DNA from 3 places in the Streptodolium elevatio genome. Region 3 is predicted to be linked to each of the others. Evidence: riboswitches for the same ligand, from Rfam matches in the RefSeq annotation. Region 3 holds a riboswitch; each other region holds the start of a gene.
The links. Region 3 has a riboswitch for cobalamin ahead of ACWD12_RS12615 (ribonucleoside-diphosphate reductase subunit alpha). Riboswitches for the same ligand answer to the same signal wherever they lie in the genome.
Positions count from the first base shown of each region.

Region 1: another riboswitch for cobalamin. It lies ahead of ACWD12_RS37835 (ABC transporter substrate-binding protein); the one in region 3 lies ahead of ACWD12_RS12615 (ribonucleoside-diphosphate reductase subunit alpha).
Region 2: another riboswitch for cobalamin. It lies ahead of ACWD12_RS06955 (putative cobaltochelatase); the one in region 3 lies ahead of ACWD12_RS12615 (ribonucleoside-diphosphate reductase subunit alpha).

Region 1 is NZ_JBSFVE010000035.1:16,369-21,767, reverse strand. It holds gene ACWD12_RS37840 (ABC transporter permease) at 1-406, opposite strand, end outside; gene ACWD12_RS37835 (ABC transporter substrate-binding protein) at 403-2,124, opposite strand; cobalamin riboswitch at 2,233-2,478, opposite strand; gene ACWD12_RS37830 (LLM class flavin-dependent oxidoreductase) at 2,729-3,733, shown strand; gene ACWD12_RS37825 (TerD family protein) at 3,908-5,191, shown strand; gene ACWD12_RS37820 (BTAD domain-containing putative transcriptional regulator) at 5,370-5,399, shown strand, end outside.
Region 2 is NZ_JBSFVE010000002.1:630,839-636,237, reverse strand. It holds gene ACWD12_RS06970 (GNAT family N-acetyltransferase) at 1-122, shown strand, start outside; gene ACWD12_RS06965 (class I SAM-dependent methyltransferase) at 133-903, opposite strand; gene ACWD12_RS06960 (alpha/beta hydrolase) at 969-1,982, opposite strand; cobalamin riboswitch at 2,087-2,211, shown strand; gene ACWD12_RS06955 (putative cobaltochelatase) at 2,331-4,445, shown strand; gene cobO (cob(I)yrinic acid a,c-diamide adenosyltransferase) at 4,488-5,102, shown strand; gene ACWD12_RS06945 (cobyrinate a,c-diamide synthase) at 5,111-5,399, shown strand, end outside.
Region 3 is NZ_JBSFVE010000005.1:210,553-215,951, forward strand. It holds gene ACWD12_RS12605 (SDR family oxidoreductase) at 1-803, opposite strand, end outside; partial or broken gene ACWD12_RS12610 (M24 family metallopeptidase) at 968-1,837, opposite strand; cobalamin riboswitch at 2,156-2,423, shown strand; gene ACWD12_RS12615 (ribonucleoside-diphosphate reductase subunit alpha) at 2,538-4,925, shown strand; gene ACWD12_RS12620 (ribonucleotide-diphosphate reductase subunit beta) at 5,075-5,399, shown strand, end outside.

The sequences.
Region 1 (5,399 bases), on a different contig from region 3:
CCAGCCGCAGTGTCGCGGGCAGCCGTTCGCCGAGCTCGGTCAGCACCGGGCGGCCGCTTTGGTACGACGTACCCAGATCCCCGTGCAGGGCGCGGGCCAGCCAGTGCCCGAACTGCCCGGCCAGGGCACGGTCGAGACCCAACTCGGCGCGTGTGGCGGCGAGCTGATCCGGCGTCGGTTCCGGGACCCCCTGTGCGGTCAGCGTCATCCGGGCCGGGTCGCCGGGAGCAAGGGGCAGCAGGGCCCAGATCAGCAGCGCCGCGCCCGCGACGGTGACCGGAACGGACAGAAGCCGCCGCGCGATCGGGTGACCCGCCGCCGCGCGTGCGCTGCGCAGGGCCCGCGGGACGGCTCCCGGCGCGGCGGGTCCGCCGCCGGGAGCCGCCGTTGCGGCACGCGATGTCACGGCGCCGTGTCGAAGCGCAGATGCCTCCGTACGTTGGAGACCTGGTACCCCGTCCAGTCGCCGCCGGCCACCACGGCGAACTGCTTGTACGTGGCGGCGATCACGTACGCCTCCCGGTCGCTGAGAATTGCCTGGCCCTCGCGCAGCAGCTGTTCGCGGGCCGCCTGGTCGGTCGTGGTCAACAGGCGGTCGCCGAGCGCGTCGACCCGCGGGTCCGAGAGCTTCTGGGCGTTCGCCGACCCGCCGGTCGTCCAGCGCGCGCGGAACGGTTGGATCGGGTCCGCCGTGCCGGACAGCGAGCCGTTGAGCCCGATGGACGCCTCCCACGCGCCCAGGTCCGCCTTCGTGCGCGCGGAGTCCTCGGCGTTCACGATCTGGAGGTCGAAACCGGCCTTCGCCACTTCGGACTTGATCACCACCGCAAGGGCGTTCGTCTCCGGCCCCTGGGCCTGCGTGACGAAGCGGACCGTCAGGCGCTTGCCGTCCTTGCCGCGGACGCCGTCCTTGCCCTTGGCCCAACCCGCCTCGTCCAGCAGCCGGTTCGCCTCGGCGAGGTCGGTGTGCTGGGTGGCCGCCGCGTAGGGGTAGCCCTCCGGATACAGACCCGTCGCGGTGGCGAACGAGCCCTTGGCGACGTCCTCGCCCAACTCCCGGTAGTCGATCGCCCGGGCGAACGCGCGGCGCACCCGGGCGTCGTCGAACGGCGCGGCGGTGAGGTTCATGTCGATCAGCAGCGCTTGGAGCGCCTTCGGCGAGGTCCTGAGCACCGAGTCCGTGCGACCGGCCAGCGTGAGCGCCGCGTCCGGTGAGGGGTAGAAGGCGAGTTGCGCCTCGCCGGACTGCACGCCGGCGATCCGGGCCTGCTCGTCGGGCACCACCTTGACGGTGACCGACGGGAGCTTGGGCCGGCCGGCCCAGTACTTGTCGTACCGGGCGAGTTTCAGCAGATCGGGCGTCCACGCGGTGACGGCGTACGGCCCGGTGAAGGCACCGGCGTTCACGATCTTCGCGGAGTCGCCGCCCGCCGCCTCGACGGCCTCGGTGTCGTAGATCTGCAGCGACGTGTCGCGCGCCGCCAGCGCGGCCGGGACCGCGGCGTTGGGTGCGGGAGTGGTCAGGACCAGGTCGAGCGGGCCCGTGGTGCGTACCGTCGAGCCCTCGGCCAGGTACGTGCGCACGGCCTTGGACCTGGCGATCTGCCGGGTGAGGGCGCGGTTGACCGCCTCCGCGTCCACCGGCCTGCCGTTCTGGAACGTCATGCCCGGCCGCAGCGTGATGCGCCACTCGGTCGGGCTGCCCTGGGTCACCGACTGCGCCAGCCACGGGCGGACGACGCCGTCCTCGCCGGCCTCCATCAGGTTCTCCGCCACGCCCCAGTCGAACAGCCAGTTCGTCCCGGTGCCGACGGGATCGAGGCCCGCGATCGAATAGGAGTTGTAGATCGTCAGCGGCTTCTCGGCCGCGGCGCCCGCCGGCTTGGCCGCGGAGTCGCCACCGCTCCCGCACCCGGTGGCGAGCACGGCCAACGCGGCGACGGAAGCTACGGCGAGCCCGGCCTGCCCGGTCGCCCGGCCGGTCGTGCGGCTGGTTGCGCGGCCGTTCGTACGGTCGTCTGTGCGGTCCGTCGGGCGGCGCGTCGTCCGGCGGGACAGCAGCCGGGAGAACGGGTTGCGGAAGCGGCCGCCGAACGCGGACGCGGGTCTGTCGGGGGATGCCATGGCGCTCTCCTTCGCGAGTTCCGGGCACCGGAACCGGAAGGCGAGTGAGCGCACGGCCGAGCGGCCTCCGCACGACCCGCCCTCGGGGTCCGGCTGGAACCGCACGCATGCCGCGTACGGGCGTCGGCAGGTCTTCGGACTCGCGGGCACCCGGGCACATCGCGCCTCGTCCCCCGAACGAGGCATCAGCCCGGACCTACTGGCCGTCGCTTCCCGGACCGTGGGCGGTCCAGTGCTCATGACGGCGGTCGTTCCCACTCACCGCTGCGGGGCAGTCCCGGATTTCCACCGGGTTCCCTCTTGCGACGCCCTGCCGCACGAGACGGAGGGCGAACCGATGCGGGCACCACGGTAGCGGCATCGATCTTGCCCGCCGCACCCGGGCGGTCCGGGCGTCCGCGACGAATCGCCCGGACACGGCGGGTACGCTCACGCGCCAACAGCCCGCCGCCCCGCCCTCGATCCGGCGACAACCCTGCCGGACCCTTCCGACAAGTCGTGCCGGCAAGTCCGTCCGACGCGTCCGCCGACACCCCCCCGCCCACAAGCCCGTCCACAGCCTGCCCGCCGTGCCGCCCGACGCACCACGACCCCGGGACCGTCCATGCACCACCGCCCCCGCAGCCTGCCCCGACTCGGCTGGATCACCCACGTCTCCGCCGACGGCCCACCCCGGGCCCTCTATCGCGAGACCGTTGAACTCGCCGTCGCTGCCGAAGAGTTGGGTTTCCACAGCTTCTGGGTCGCGCAACATCACTTCGGGGCCCAGGGCGGCACTCTCCCGTCGCCCCTGGTCCTGCTCGCCGCCATCGCCGAGCACACGACCCGCATCCGCCTCGGCACCGCGGTCGTCGTCGGCCCGGCCGAGAACGCGCTGCGGCTCGCAGAAGACGCCGCCGTCGTCGACGCGTTGAGCGGCGGACGCCTCGAACTGGGCCTCGGGGCAGGCGCCGACGCCACCGCCTCCCGCGCGTTCGGCCTGGACCACGAGCGCCGCCACGATGTCCTCGACGGCCTGCTGCCCGTACTCCTCGACGCGCTCGACGGACGCGAACTCCCTGGCGGGGTCCGCCTCACACCGCCCGCACCCGGACTGTCCGAACGGGTGTGGCTCGGCGCCGGCTCCCCGGCGGGCATGGACCGTGCCGCCCGTCTCGGCCTCGGCGTCATGTACGGGCGGCGCGGCCCGGGCCCCGACGGCCCGTACGCCCAGGACACCGAATACGCGCGCCTCGCCGACGGCTACCGCGGCCGCATGGAGGCCGCGGGACGCACGGCGCGCATAGCGGTGTCGCGCCCGGTGTTCCCATCGGAGCCCGCCGAACTCGCGCGCGCCGTCCTGGCGCCACGGCTGCGCGACTGGATCGACGACGGGGTCCGCACCGGGCGCTACCCGGACGGCTTCGACCCGGACGCCTACCTGGCCGCCGGAGCCTTCGCGTACGGCGCGCCGGACCAGGTGGCCGCCGCACTCGCCCGCGACCCCGGGCTCCCCGGTGCGACGGACCTGCTGTGCCACACCCAGCCGGTTCGGCTCGGGCTGCGCCTCGTCCTCCCGGCAATGGAGCTGATTGCCCGTCAGGTCGGGCGTGCGCGCACCCCGGCGTGACGGCGTCGCGTTTCGCGCGGCCTGGGGGCGCATGGGTTCGGCGTTGCGTGGGTCGGCGTTGCGAGGGTTCGGCGTTGCGCGGGTTGTCCGGGATCCGCGCTTTTCGGAGCACCGGGGTGCCGCAAGATTGCCCGCTAAGTACGCTTCCCGGACCTGATGTGAGGGAGGGCTCGGATGTCGATGAGCAAGGGTGCCAACGTACCGGTGCCCGCCGCCGCGGTACGGGTCGAGCTCGGCCGGCAGCACGGCCCGGGGAGCCCCGACGTGGACGCCTCGGCGCTGCTGCTGACCGCGGCCGGCCGCGTCCGGTCGGACGACGACTTCGTCTTCTACAACCAGCCCTCGCACCCCCGCGGCGCGGTCCGCTACGAAGGCACGCGCCAGGACGGCGCGCAGGCGGTCGACACCCTCGCGGTGGACCTGGCCTCGGTGGAGCAGGACATCACGGCCGTGGTGCTGGCGGCCTCGGCCGACGGCGGGACGTTCGGACAGGTACGCGGCCTCTGCATCCGGGTGCTGGACGCGGCGAACGGCTCCGAGCTGGCCCGGTTCGACAGCTCCGACGCCACGTCCGAGTCGGCCTTCGTGCTCGGGGAGCTCTACCGCGGCAAGGGGACGTGGAAGTTCCGCGCCGTGGGCCAGGGCTACGCGTCCGGCCTGGCCGGGCTGGCCACCGACTTCGGCATCAGCGTCGCGGAGGAACCGGAGCCCGCACCCGTGCCGGTGACCCCGCCGCCGCCCCCGCAAGCCGCCCCGCCGAGCTTTTTGCCGCCCGTACCGCCCGCATCGCCCGCACCGCCACCTCCGCCCGCGCCGGTCTCGCTGTCGAAGATCACGCTGACGAAGACCGCGCCGACCGTCTCGCTCACCAAGCAGGGTGCGACGTCCGGCGCGCTGCGGGTCAACCTTTCCTGGAGCGCCCGCCCACACTCGCGCGGTCTGCTGCGGAGGGGCCCGCGGGCGGTGAACCCGAACGACATCGACCTCGACCTGTCCTGCCTGTGGGAACTGCAGAACGGCGACAAGGGCATCATCCACCCCATCGACGAGCAGTTCGGCTCGTTCGACGAGCCGCCCTACGTCCGGCTGGACCGCGACGACCGGACCGGCGGGAGCCGGGGCGGCGGCGAGAACCTCACCGTCAACCTCGACCGCACCGCCGAGATCAAGCGCCTCCTGATATTCGTGGCCGTCTACCAGGGGGCCGAGAGCTTCGCCGGACTCGACGGGGTCGCCACGCTCTATCCGCCGGCCGGCCCGCCCGTCGAGGTGCGGCTCGACGAATGCACGGTGCCCGCGCCGGTGGCGGCGATCGCCCTGATCGAGAACATCGGCGGTGAACTGGTCGTACGGCGTGAGGCGAAGTACATCGTTCTTTCCGGCGGCATGTTCAAACAGCAGGCCGTCGACGTGGCGTACGGCTGGGGCCTCAAGTGGCACGCGGCGAGCAAGACCTGAGCCGGGCACCAGGCCGGGATCCGGGCACTCGGCACCACTCACTCAGCGCCGACCAGTCGGCACTGAGCGGTGAGCGGTGAGCGGAAAAGCGGTGATGCAGTGACGCGGTGAGCGCCGATGCTCCGCGCGCCCCGGCCGCCCTTGCCGGGGAAACGGCGGGCCGTGGCAAACTCGGCGGGTGCAGATCGGGATGCTGGGTCCATTCGAG
Region 2 (5,399 bases), on a different contig from region 3:
AGGAGCCGCTGGAGGACTGGTACGCCCGCTTCGGGTTCCGCCGCGCCGGCGCCACCTACCTGGAGGACGACATCCCGCACGTCGAGATGCGCCGCCCGGCCACGCCGGTCGCGACCGGCTGAGCCCGGCCGCTCAGTTGGCCCGGACCATCCAGTAGAGGTCGGTCACATAGGGCAGTTCGACGGTGTCGCGGCCCCGCGTCTCCGGGTGCCCGTCGAGCACGCCCTCGACCTCGCGGCGAACCCGGGCCTGTTCGCCGGCGTCCAGGCATGCGATGTGGCTGCTCGACAGCATGCGGTCGATCACGCCGTCCCGCGACATCCTGTGCGGGTTGGGGAAGTGCCGCTCGCTGATGCCGCTCCAACCGGGCCGGGACTCGAGCACCTTGCGCCACGTGCCGTCCTGGTGCGACGGCAGGTCCGCGGGGGCGCGGCGGAAGTAGATGTCCTGGTAGTCGCGCACCCACGGGACCGTGTCGTCAGAGGTGTTCCACACCAGCCCGAGCCCGCCGTCCGGGGCGAGCACCCGTTCGACCTCGGCCGGGGTCGCCTGAGCGTCGAACCAGTGCCACGCCTGCGCCGCGATGACCGCGTGCGCGGAGCCGGCGGCGACGCCCGTGTGCTCCGCGGTCCCGTCGGCCACGGTGACCGAGGGCAGCAGTTCCACGAGTCGTCCGCGCATCGCGGCGACCGGTTCCACCGCGACCACGCGCGCCCCGGTGAGCATGAGCAGCCGGGTGAACAGGCCCGTTCCCGCGCCCAGTTCGACGACGGTACGGCCCGCTCCGAGACCGAGCGCGTCCGTCAGCTCGGCCAGGACGGGCAACGGGTAGGCAGGGCGCGCCCGTTCGTAGACGCGTACCGAGCGTGCGTAACCGGTGTTCGCGACCTCGTGAGCCCCCACGCGCCGATGCTAACAGCCCGGGACCGTGAATCGCCGCAGGTAGAACGGATTTTGTGTACTCGCCGTCACCTGTTAACCCGATCCGGTGACAGGCTTCGCGCGGCGGAGGCCGACGTTCCGGATGGCACGTACGCGCCGATCCAGCGGGCCAGTTCGTCGAACACCTGGGCACGCACCTCGGGCCCGGACAGGGCCAGGTCGTGCATGCCGCCGGGCACGCGGACGATGGTGACGTGACGGCCGATGCGCGGCGCCAGCAGGGCGATGCGGTCCGCGTTCAGCACGGCGTCGGCTTTGTGCAGCCCCTCGTGCCACACGCGCCCGTCCACACTGGCGGTGGACGACATCGCCAACACCGGGCAGTCGACGGCGAGTCCGCGCGCCACCGCGCGGTGGCCGCGGTGCACGGCGGCCACCCAGCCCGCGTAGGGCGCGATGCCCTCGATCGCCTTCCACGCCGGGTCGAACTCCCATTCCCCGTGGTGGCCGACGTGCAGGCTCTGCCCGTAGCCGCCGCCGAGGCCGCCCGGCAGGGGCCGCTGCGAGACGTAGTGGCGCGCCGCGTGCACGGCCCGCACCCCGACCGTCCGCGCCACCAACGGGGCGTTCAGGTCGAGGAAGGCGCTGTTGAGGAACAGCCCGTCGACGATGCCCCGCCCCGCGCGGTGGTGCGCCCACAGCGCCGTCACCAGGCCACCCGTTGAATGGCCGTTCACCAGCAGCGTGTCGTGGCCCTCGACCTCGCGGACGACGTGCGCGGCCAGGTCGAGTTCCTCGGAGTAGCGGCCCAGGTCGTCGACGTAGTTGGTGCGGCGGTGCGCGCGGATCGACCGGCCGTACGACCGCAGGTCCAGCGCGTAGAAGTCGAAGCCGAGCGCGACGAACCGGTCGGCCAGATGGGTCTGGAAGAAGTAGTCGTTGAACCCGTGCACATAGAGCACCGCACGACGTGTCGGGGCATCCGCGCGCCGCCGGACCAGCGTCGCCACCGCCTCGCCCTCCGCGTCGTCGCGGAGTTGCAGCGTCGCGCTCTCGTAGGGCGCGCCCAGGACGTCGGGTACGTATACCGGGTCTTCCATGCAGGGCAGTCTGCCATCGCCGTGCCGCGTGTCCCGCAAGGCGCCCCGACCGCCGCAAATACCGGCCCGTGGGCGGTATGAGAGGCTGTCGCCCGACAGCAGGGAAGGAATCCGGTGCGACACCGGAGCGGTCCCGCCACTGTGACCGGACGGCTGAACCCGACCGGCGCGCCGACTCCGTTCGACGCGCCCGCGCGAGGGGCATCAGCCTTCCGGGAGCCAGACACTTCCGGCTGTCCGGGCCCGCGCCGCGGGCCCGCCACCTACCAGGGCGTGGACACCCGAGGGAGGCCGACAGCCCATGTCGCCGCGCATACCGTGCCGTTCCCGGAGCCTGGCGGTACGCCGGTGACCGCCGGCTACCCCTTCTCCGCCGTCGTCGGCCTCGCCGACCTCCGCCTCGCGCTCCTCCTGAACGCCGTCTCGCCCGGCGTCGGCGGAGTGCTGGTCCGTGGGGAGAAGGGCACGGCCAAGTCGACCGTGGTCCGCGCGCTCGCGGGGCTGCTGCCCGACGCCGCCATGGTGTCCGGCTGCCGCTTCGCGTGCGACCCCGCGGCCCCCGACACGGCCTGCCCCGACGGGCCCCACGACCCGGGCGTGCCCGGCGAGGTGCGCCGGGCGCGGCTCGTCGAACTGCCGGTCGGCGCCACCGAGGACCGCCTCGTCGGATCGCTCGACCTGGAGCGCGCCCTCGCCGAGGGCGTCAAGGCGTACGAACCGGGCCTCCTCGCCGCCGCCCACCGGGGCCTGCTGTACGTCGACGAGGTCAACCTGCTGCACGACCACCTCGTCGACCTGCTCCTCGACGCGGCCGCCATGGGCACCGCGCACGTGGAGCGCGAGGGCGTCTCGGTGCGGCACGCCTCGCGCTTCATCCTCGTTGGCACCATGAACCCCGAGGAGGGCGAGCTGCGCCCGCAGTTGCTCGACCGCTTCGGCCTGACCGTCGAGGTGGCGGCCAGCCGCGAACCACGCGAGCGCGCCGAGGTCGTGCGGCGCAGGCTGGCGTACGAGGCCGACCCCGACGGCTTCGCGCGCCGCTGGGACGGCGGCGACGCGGCGCTCGCGGAGCGCATCCGCACCGCGCGGGAGCTGCTGCCGCACGTCGTGCTGCCCGACACCGAACTCGAGCGGATCGCGCGCGTGTGCGCGGCGTTCGAGGTCGACGGGCTGCGCGCGGACCTGGTCACGGCACGCACCGCGATGGCCCTCGCGGCGTGGCACGGGCGCACCGAGGTCGAGGCGGCGGACGTACGCCAGGCCGCGCGGCTCGCCCTCCCGCACCGGCGCCGCCGCAACCCCTTCGACGCGCCAGGGCTCGACGAGGACAGGTTGGACGAGGCGCTGGCCGACGAACCCGAGGCGCCGGACGCCCCGGAGGACCCGGACGACCCGGCCGGCCCCTCGGAGTCGGGTACCCCCGACGGACCCGAGCAGGACCCGGACCCGGATCCGGACGGCGGTCCCGACGCGCCGGGCCCCGGCGGCGGGGGAGCACCGCGCAACGGCCCCGAAGCCGGCCCGGCCGCGGACCGCGACGACCGCGCCGCCGACCGGCCCCGAGACGGCGAACACGACACAGCGCCCCCGGCGGCCGAACACCCGCCCGCCGCACCGGGGTCGGCCGCCGCCGATCAGCCCGCCGTCGCCGCGGCCGAGCCCTTCCGCGCGCGGTTGATCGCCGTCCCCGGCCTCGGCCAGGGCGCGGCCGGGCGGCGGTCGCGTGCCGAGACCGGCACCGGCCGGACCACCGGGGAGCGCCGCCCGACCGGCGCACGACCCGGGCGTCTGCACCTGGCGGGCACCGTGCGCGCCGCCGCGCCGCACCAGCTCGCGCGCGGGCGCCGCGGCCCCGGGCTCGTCGTGCGCCGCGACGACGTGCGCGAGGCGGTCCGCGAAGGCCGCGAGGGCAACCTCGTGCTCTTCGTCGTCGACGCCTCGGGATCGATGGCGGCCCGGGCCCGCATGCGGACCGTGAAGGGCGCGGTGTTGTCGCTGCTGCTCGACGCGTACCAGCGCCGCGACAAGGTGGGGCTGGTGACCTTCCGGGGCGCCGGCGCCGAACTCGCGCTGCCGCCCACGTCGTCCGTCGAGGCGGGCGCGGCCCGGCTCGCGGCGCTGCCGACGGGCGGGCGCACGCCGCTCGCCGCCGGTCTCCTGCGCGCCCACGAGGCGCTGCGCGTCGAGCGGTTGCGCGACCCGCGGCGGCGGCCGCTCGTCATCGTGGTGACCGACGGGCGCGCCACACACGGGCGCGACGCGCTCGGCGACGCGCGGCGTGCCGCCGCGCTGATGGCCGCCTCCGGCACGGCGTCGGTGGTCGTCGACTGCGAGAGCGGCCGGGTCCGCCTCGGCCTGGCCGCCCGGCTCGCCGCCGACCTCGGCGGACCCGTGCTCGGTCTGGGCGAATTGGCCGCCGACGGCCTCGCCGGACTGGTGCGCGACCTGCGCGCCGCAAGCTGACCGCCCTATCGGCCGTTGCCCGGCCACTGCGAGGAGACGACCATGCCGCAAGGCAAGCCCGACCATGTCCCCGCCGACGGCCTGACGACACGTCAGCGCCGCGACCGGCCCCTGGTGGTGGTGCACACCGGCGCCGGCAAAGGCAAGTCCACCGCGGCCTTCGGCCTCGCGCTGCGGGCCTGGAACCAGGGTTGGCCGATCGGGGTGTTCCAGTTCGTCAAGTCGGCCAAGTGGCGGGTCGGCGAGGAGAGTGTGCTGCGGACCCTCGGGCGCGTGCACGATGAAACGGGGGAGGGCGGGCCGGTCACCTGGCACAAGATGGGCGAGGGGTGGTCGTGGAGTAGGCGGCCCGGCACCGAGGCCGACCACGCCGCCGACGCGGCGGAGGGCTGGGCGCAGATCCGGCGCGACCTGGCGGCGGAGACGTACCGGCTTTACGTGCTGGACGAGTTCACGTACCCGATGAAGTGGGGGTGGGTCGACGTCGCCGACGTGGTCGACGCGCTCGCCTCCCGGCCGGGGCGCCAACACGTGGTGATCACCGGGCGCGACGCGCACCCGGACCTCGTCGCGTACGCCGACCTCGTGACCGAGATGACCAAGGTCAAGCACCCGATGGACGCCGGGCAGAAGGGCCAGAAGGGCATCGAGTGGTGAGTACGCCGATGCCGTGCGTCGTCATCGCCGCACCCGCCTCCGGCCAGGGCAAGACCACCGTGGCGACCGGCCTGATGGCCGCTCTCACCGCGCGCGGGGCGCGCGTGTCGCCGCACAAGGTCGGCCCCGACTACATCGACCCCGGGTACCACGCGCTCGCGTGCGGACGGCCGGGCCGCAACCTCGACCCGTTCCTGGTGGGCGAGGAGCGTGTGGCCCCGCTGTTCGCGCACGGCGCGCTTGGTGCGGACATCGCCGTCGTCGAAGGTGTAATGGGCCTGTACGACGGGGCGGCCG
Region 3 (5,399 bases):
TCCGGTGCGAAGCGGTCGAGTTCGTCGTAGATCCGCTTTGCGAGGTACCGCTCCCGGTCGGGCACGACCAACTGCACCGGCATCCGGGCGATCGCGTCCCGGCGCGGACTCGCCATGCGCCGCCGGACGTTCGCGCGGTACAGCTTGGCGCCGAACACCCCGTCCTCGGACAACGACGGCTCGGGGGCGCCGAGCGTCTTCTCGGCCCTGGCCATGATCGAGGGCCAGCGCTTGCCCAGCACACCGCGCCACGCGAGGTCGGGGGCGACCGGCACGTGCAGCGCGTACACGTACCAGGACCGGAACCCCTGCTCGATGTTCCGCGAAATCCGCCCGGGTGTCGGGCGGGTCAGCCCCTCCCGGGTCACCAGGCCCAGGTGGTCGAGGCTCGGCCCGGAGATCGTCGTGAACGAGGCGACGCGACGCGCGACGCGCGGCGTCGTGACGAACTCCCAGCTCTGCACCGACCCCCAGTCGTGCCCCACCAGGTGCACGCGGCCCTCCGGCGCGACGGCGTCGAGGACGCGCTCGAAGTCGTCGGTGAGACGGTGGAGTGCGTACGCGGACGTCGCGTCGGGGCGGCTGGACTCGCCGGCCCCGCGTACGTCGTACGCCACCACCCGGTACCGGTCGGCGAGACGCGCCGCGACGTGGGACCACACCTCTTTGGTGTCCGGGTACCCGTGCACGAGAACAACGGTCGGGCCGTCGGCGGCTCCGGCCTCGACGGCGGCGAGGCGTACGCCCTCCGGCGACGTGACCTCGAAGCGGCGGGCTCCCGGCAGGTCGTACAGCGAGGTCACACCGACTCCTTCGATGCCGCGCCCGATGCCGGGCCCAGAGCCGAATTCGGGCCCAGAGCCGAATTCGGGCCCAGAGCCGAATCCGGGCCCGACGCCGACCCCGCGGCCGAACTGAAGGCCGAGGCAAACCCCGGCGCGGTCCCGGTGGCCGCGGTCCCCGCCAATCCGCGGTCCGCCCAGCGGTGCACGTGCGGCAGGTCGTCGTCGAGCCAGTACGCGTGCCCGTCGTCCTCGACGACGAGAAGCTCCTCGAACTTCGCGCCCACGCCCCGGAATCCGACGTGCGGCTCGACCGCCCACAGCCCGGGTGTCGCCGGGTGGTCGGACATCTTGCGGTGGTTCCACAGCGGCGACCAGCCCTCGCGGTGGCCGCGTAGGCCGTCGTGCAGCAGCCCCCGCAGCGCGCGCATTCCGAAGCCGAACGCGTGCGGCCGCAGCCGGGCGTCGGCCACCTTGTCGACGCGATGCGCGATCACCCCGAACGGATACGCGCGATGCCGGTTCTCGTATCCCTGACGGGCCATCAAGGCATCGACGTCCAGGTAGATCTGCCGCAGCGTCCGACCGGCCTGCACGGCCTCCAGAATGAACGCGCGGTGCGCCGCGAGGTCGTCGAGCAAACGGTCCACGACGCGGTTCGGCCCGAGCGAGGTCGTGTAGCCGATGTCGGCGGTGTACCCGTCGTACACCGGGGCGACGTCGAGGATGAACGGCATGCCCTCGGTCAGCCTGCGGTCGGTCGCGAAGAACTGGTGTGGCACCTTGAAGCCGGTGAACGCGGTGCGGTCGCCGAACCAGGCGAACGGCAGGTGCAGCCAGTCGCGTACGCCGTGCGCCACGAGCCACTGCCGCATCATCGCCGTGGCCTCGCGCTCGGTCGTGCCGGGGCGCAGGCGCGCCGCGACGGCCTCGGCGCAGTCGTAGGCCAGGCGTTGCGCCGCGCGGAAGCCGTCGAGGTCCGCACCGGTCAGGCCGGCCGCGCCGACTTCGCCGGATGCTCCCGGCAAACCGAACTTGTCGGCTATATCAGGCATATCAGCTACTCCGGTCACACCGGTCGATCCGGTGGATGCGTCCGTAAGCGGGGTCGCCATGCCGACCGCCTTTCGGAGAGGTGAACCGTGCGGGAGCGGAGCGCGAAGCGCGCGATCCGCCGGGCGGAGGGCCCGGGCAGAAGGTGTTACCGGGGGTAACATACCCGGAGAGCGAGGGGGACGGAACCCCCCGTGTCACGACACGTGCCGTGCGACACGCCGAACACAACCACTGGTGGTTCGCGTCGGGGGTACCCACTAGATATATGCTCCTGATCGCAGCTGGTTCACCTGCTCCGCGCTGTCGGAGCAAGTGGCGAAAAGGTGCTGATGTCCCGTCAGGTGGCATTGGTCCTTTGAAGAGGGAACCCGGGTGCGCGCACCCGCGACATGTCGCGGCGCGTGTACGTCAAGCCGGGACTGCCCCCGCAGCGGTGAGCGGGAACGACCGCCGTCACCAAGCACTCCGGCCCCCCGGCCGGGGGAAGCGACGGCCACTAGGAACTCCGCGGTCCGGCACGCCCCCAGCGTGCCGGTGCCCGGCATGCCCGCGAGTCCGAAGACCTGCCGGTTGCCCGTGTCCGCCCCCCTGTCAGGCGGCGCACGGTGGTCACCGCATTTCGAGCTCGCGAGGAGAGAGCCCGTGACCGTCATGGACAGCGCGATTTCGCGCGCCCATAACAAGCCGGTTTCCCCCGGTATGTCCGCATCTGAGGCCAACGCTGCCGCGGGCACTCCCGCGGGCATTTCCGCAGGAAACCCGGCGGACACGTCCGCGGGGACCCCTGCGAACACCGCGGCGGACAGCCCCGAGGCGATCGCCGCCGTCATCCGGGCCCTCGCCGACGACCTCCCCGACGTCGATCCCGAACGCGTCGCCACCCGGGCCCTCGCCGGACTCCACGCCGGCGCCACGGACATCGAACGCGACGCGCTCGTGGTGCGCACCGCCGCAGAACTCATCGCGGAGGAGCCCGAGTACTCCCGGCTCGCCGCCCGCCTGCTGGCCCGCACCATCGACACCGAGGTCGGCACCCACGGGATCACCGGCTTCAGCTCCGGCATCGCGCTCGGCCACGCGGAAGGCCTCGTCGGCGACGAGACGGCCGCATTCGTCGCCGCGCACGCCGCCGAACTCGACGCCGCGGTCGACCCCGCCGCCGACCGCCGGTTCGAGTACTTCGGCCTGCGCACCGTCTACGACCGCTACTTGCTCCGTCACCCGGTCAACCGCGCGGTCGTCGAAACACCCCAGCACTTCCTGCTGCGCGTCGCCTGCGGCCTGTCCAAGACCGCGCCCGAGGCCGTCGGCTTCTACCGCCTCATGTCCTCCCTCGCGTACCTGCCCAGCTCGCCGACGCTCTTCAACTCCGGTACGCGGCACACCCAGATGTCCTCCTGCTACCTGCTCGACTCGCCGCAGGACGACATCGAGTCCATCTACGACATGTACGGCCGCATCGCGCGCCTCTCCAAGTTCGCCGGGGGCATCGGCGTCGCCTGGTCGCGCGTACGCTCGCGCGGCGCTCTCATCCGCGGCACCAACGGCCACTCCAACGGCATCGTCCCGTGGCTCAACACGCTCGACGCCTCCGTCCAGGCGGTCAACCAGGGCGGCAAGCGCCGCGGCGCGGCGTGCGTGTACCTGGAGCCGTGGCACCCGGACGTCCTGGAGTTCCTGGAACTGCGCGACAACACCGGCGAGGACGCGCGGCGCACGCACAACCTCAACCTCGCGAACTGGATCCCCGACCTGTTCATGCGGCGCGTCGACGCCGACGGGGTGTGGTCGCTGTTCGACCCCGACGAGGTGCCCGAGCTGCCCGACCTGTGGGGCGCGGAGTTCGACGCGGCCTACGAACAGGCCGAGCGCGACGGGCGGTTCGTACGCCAGATGCCGGCCCGCGAGCTGTACGCCCGCATGATGCGCACCCTCGCGCAGACCGGCAACGGCTGGATGACCTTCAAGGACGCGTCCAACCGCACCTGCAACCAGGCCGCCGAGCCCGGCAACGTCGTCCACCTCTCCAACCTGTGCACCGAGATCCTCGAGGTCACCAGCGACGGGGAGACCGCGGTGTGCAACCTCGGCTCCGTGCAGCTAGGCGCGCACGTCACCGACGCCGGCATCGACTGGGACAAGCTGCGGGCCACCGTGCGCACCGCCGTCACCTTCCTCGACCGCGTCATCGACATCAACTACTACCCGACCGGCCAGGCCGCCGCCTCGAACCCGCGCTGGCGTCCCGTCGGCCTGGGCGTCATGGGGCTCCAGGACGTCTTCTTCACGCTGCGCCTGCCCTTCGACTCGGCCGAGGCCCGCGAACTGTCCACCCGGATCGCCGAAGAGATCTACCTGACGGCCCTGGAAGCCTCGTGCGACCTGGCCGAGGAGGCCGGACCGCACCCTGCCTACCAGGAGACGCACGCGGCTCGCGGCCGCCTGCAGCCCGACCTGTGGGACGGCGTCACCCCGACGCAGACCAAGCGCTGGGACACTTTGCGCGACCGCGTCGCGTCCCACGGCCTGCGCAACTCCCTGCTGATCGCGATCGCGCCGACCGCCACCATCGCCTCGATCGCCGGCGCGTACGAGTGCATCGAGCCCCAAATCTCCAACCTCTTCAAGCGCGAGACGCTCTCGGGCGAGTTCCTCCAGGTCAACACCTACCTGGTGCGAGAACTCAAGCGTCGCGGGCTGTGGACCGCGGCCATCCGCGAGCGCATCAAGCGCGCCGAGGGGTCGGTCCAGGACCTGACGGAACTCCCGGACGACGTACGCCTGCTGTACCGCACCTCGTGGGAGCTGCCGCAGCGCGCGCTGATCGACCTGGCGGCGGCGCGCTCGCCGTACATCGACCAGTCGCAGTCGCTGAACCTGTTCATGGCCGACCCGACCATCGGCAAGCTCTCGTCGATGTACCGGTACGCCTGGTCGACCGGCCTGAAGACGACGTACTACCTGCGCTCGCGCCCCGCGACGCGCATCCAGCAGGCGACCGTCGCGACCGCCGCCCCCGCCGTCGCGGACGAAGAGGTCATCGCCTGCTCCCTGGAGAACCCCGAGGCCTGCGAGGCATGCCAGTGACGACCGTCCACGAGCCCGAGCCCGAGGCCGCGCGAGCGGCGTCGGCCGACCTGCCCGCCCCGGCTGCGCCGACCGCCTCGCCCGCCTTGGGCGCGCACGCCGCGCAGGCGGGGCCCGCCCCGGACCGGGCGCGGCTTCTCGACGCCGGTATGAGCCTCACCCTGCGGCCGATGCGCTACCCGGACTTCTACGAGAAGTACCGGGCGGCGATCCGCAACACCTGGACCGTCGAGGAGGTCGACCTCCACTCCGACCTGGCCGACCTGGCCAAGCTGGGGCCGGCCGAACGCCACCTCGTCCAGCGCCTCGTGGCCTTCTTCGCCACCGGCGACACGATCGTGGCGAACAACCTGGTGCTCAACCTGTACCGGCACATCAACGCCCCCGAGGCGCGGCTGTACCTGTCGCGCCAGCTGTTCGAGGAGGCCGTGCACGTCCAGTTCTACCTGACGCTGCTGGACACGTACCTGCCTG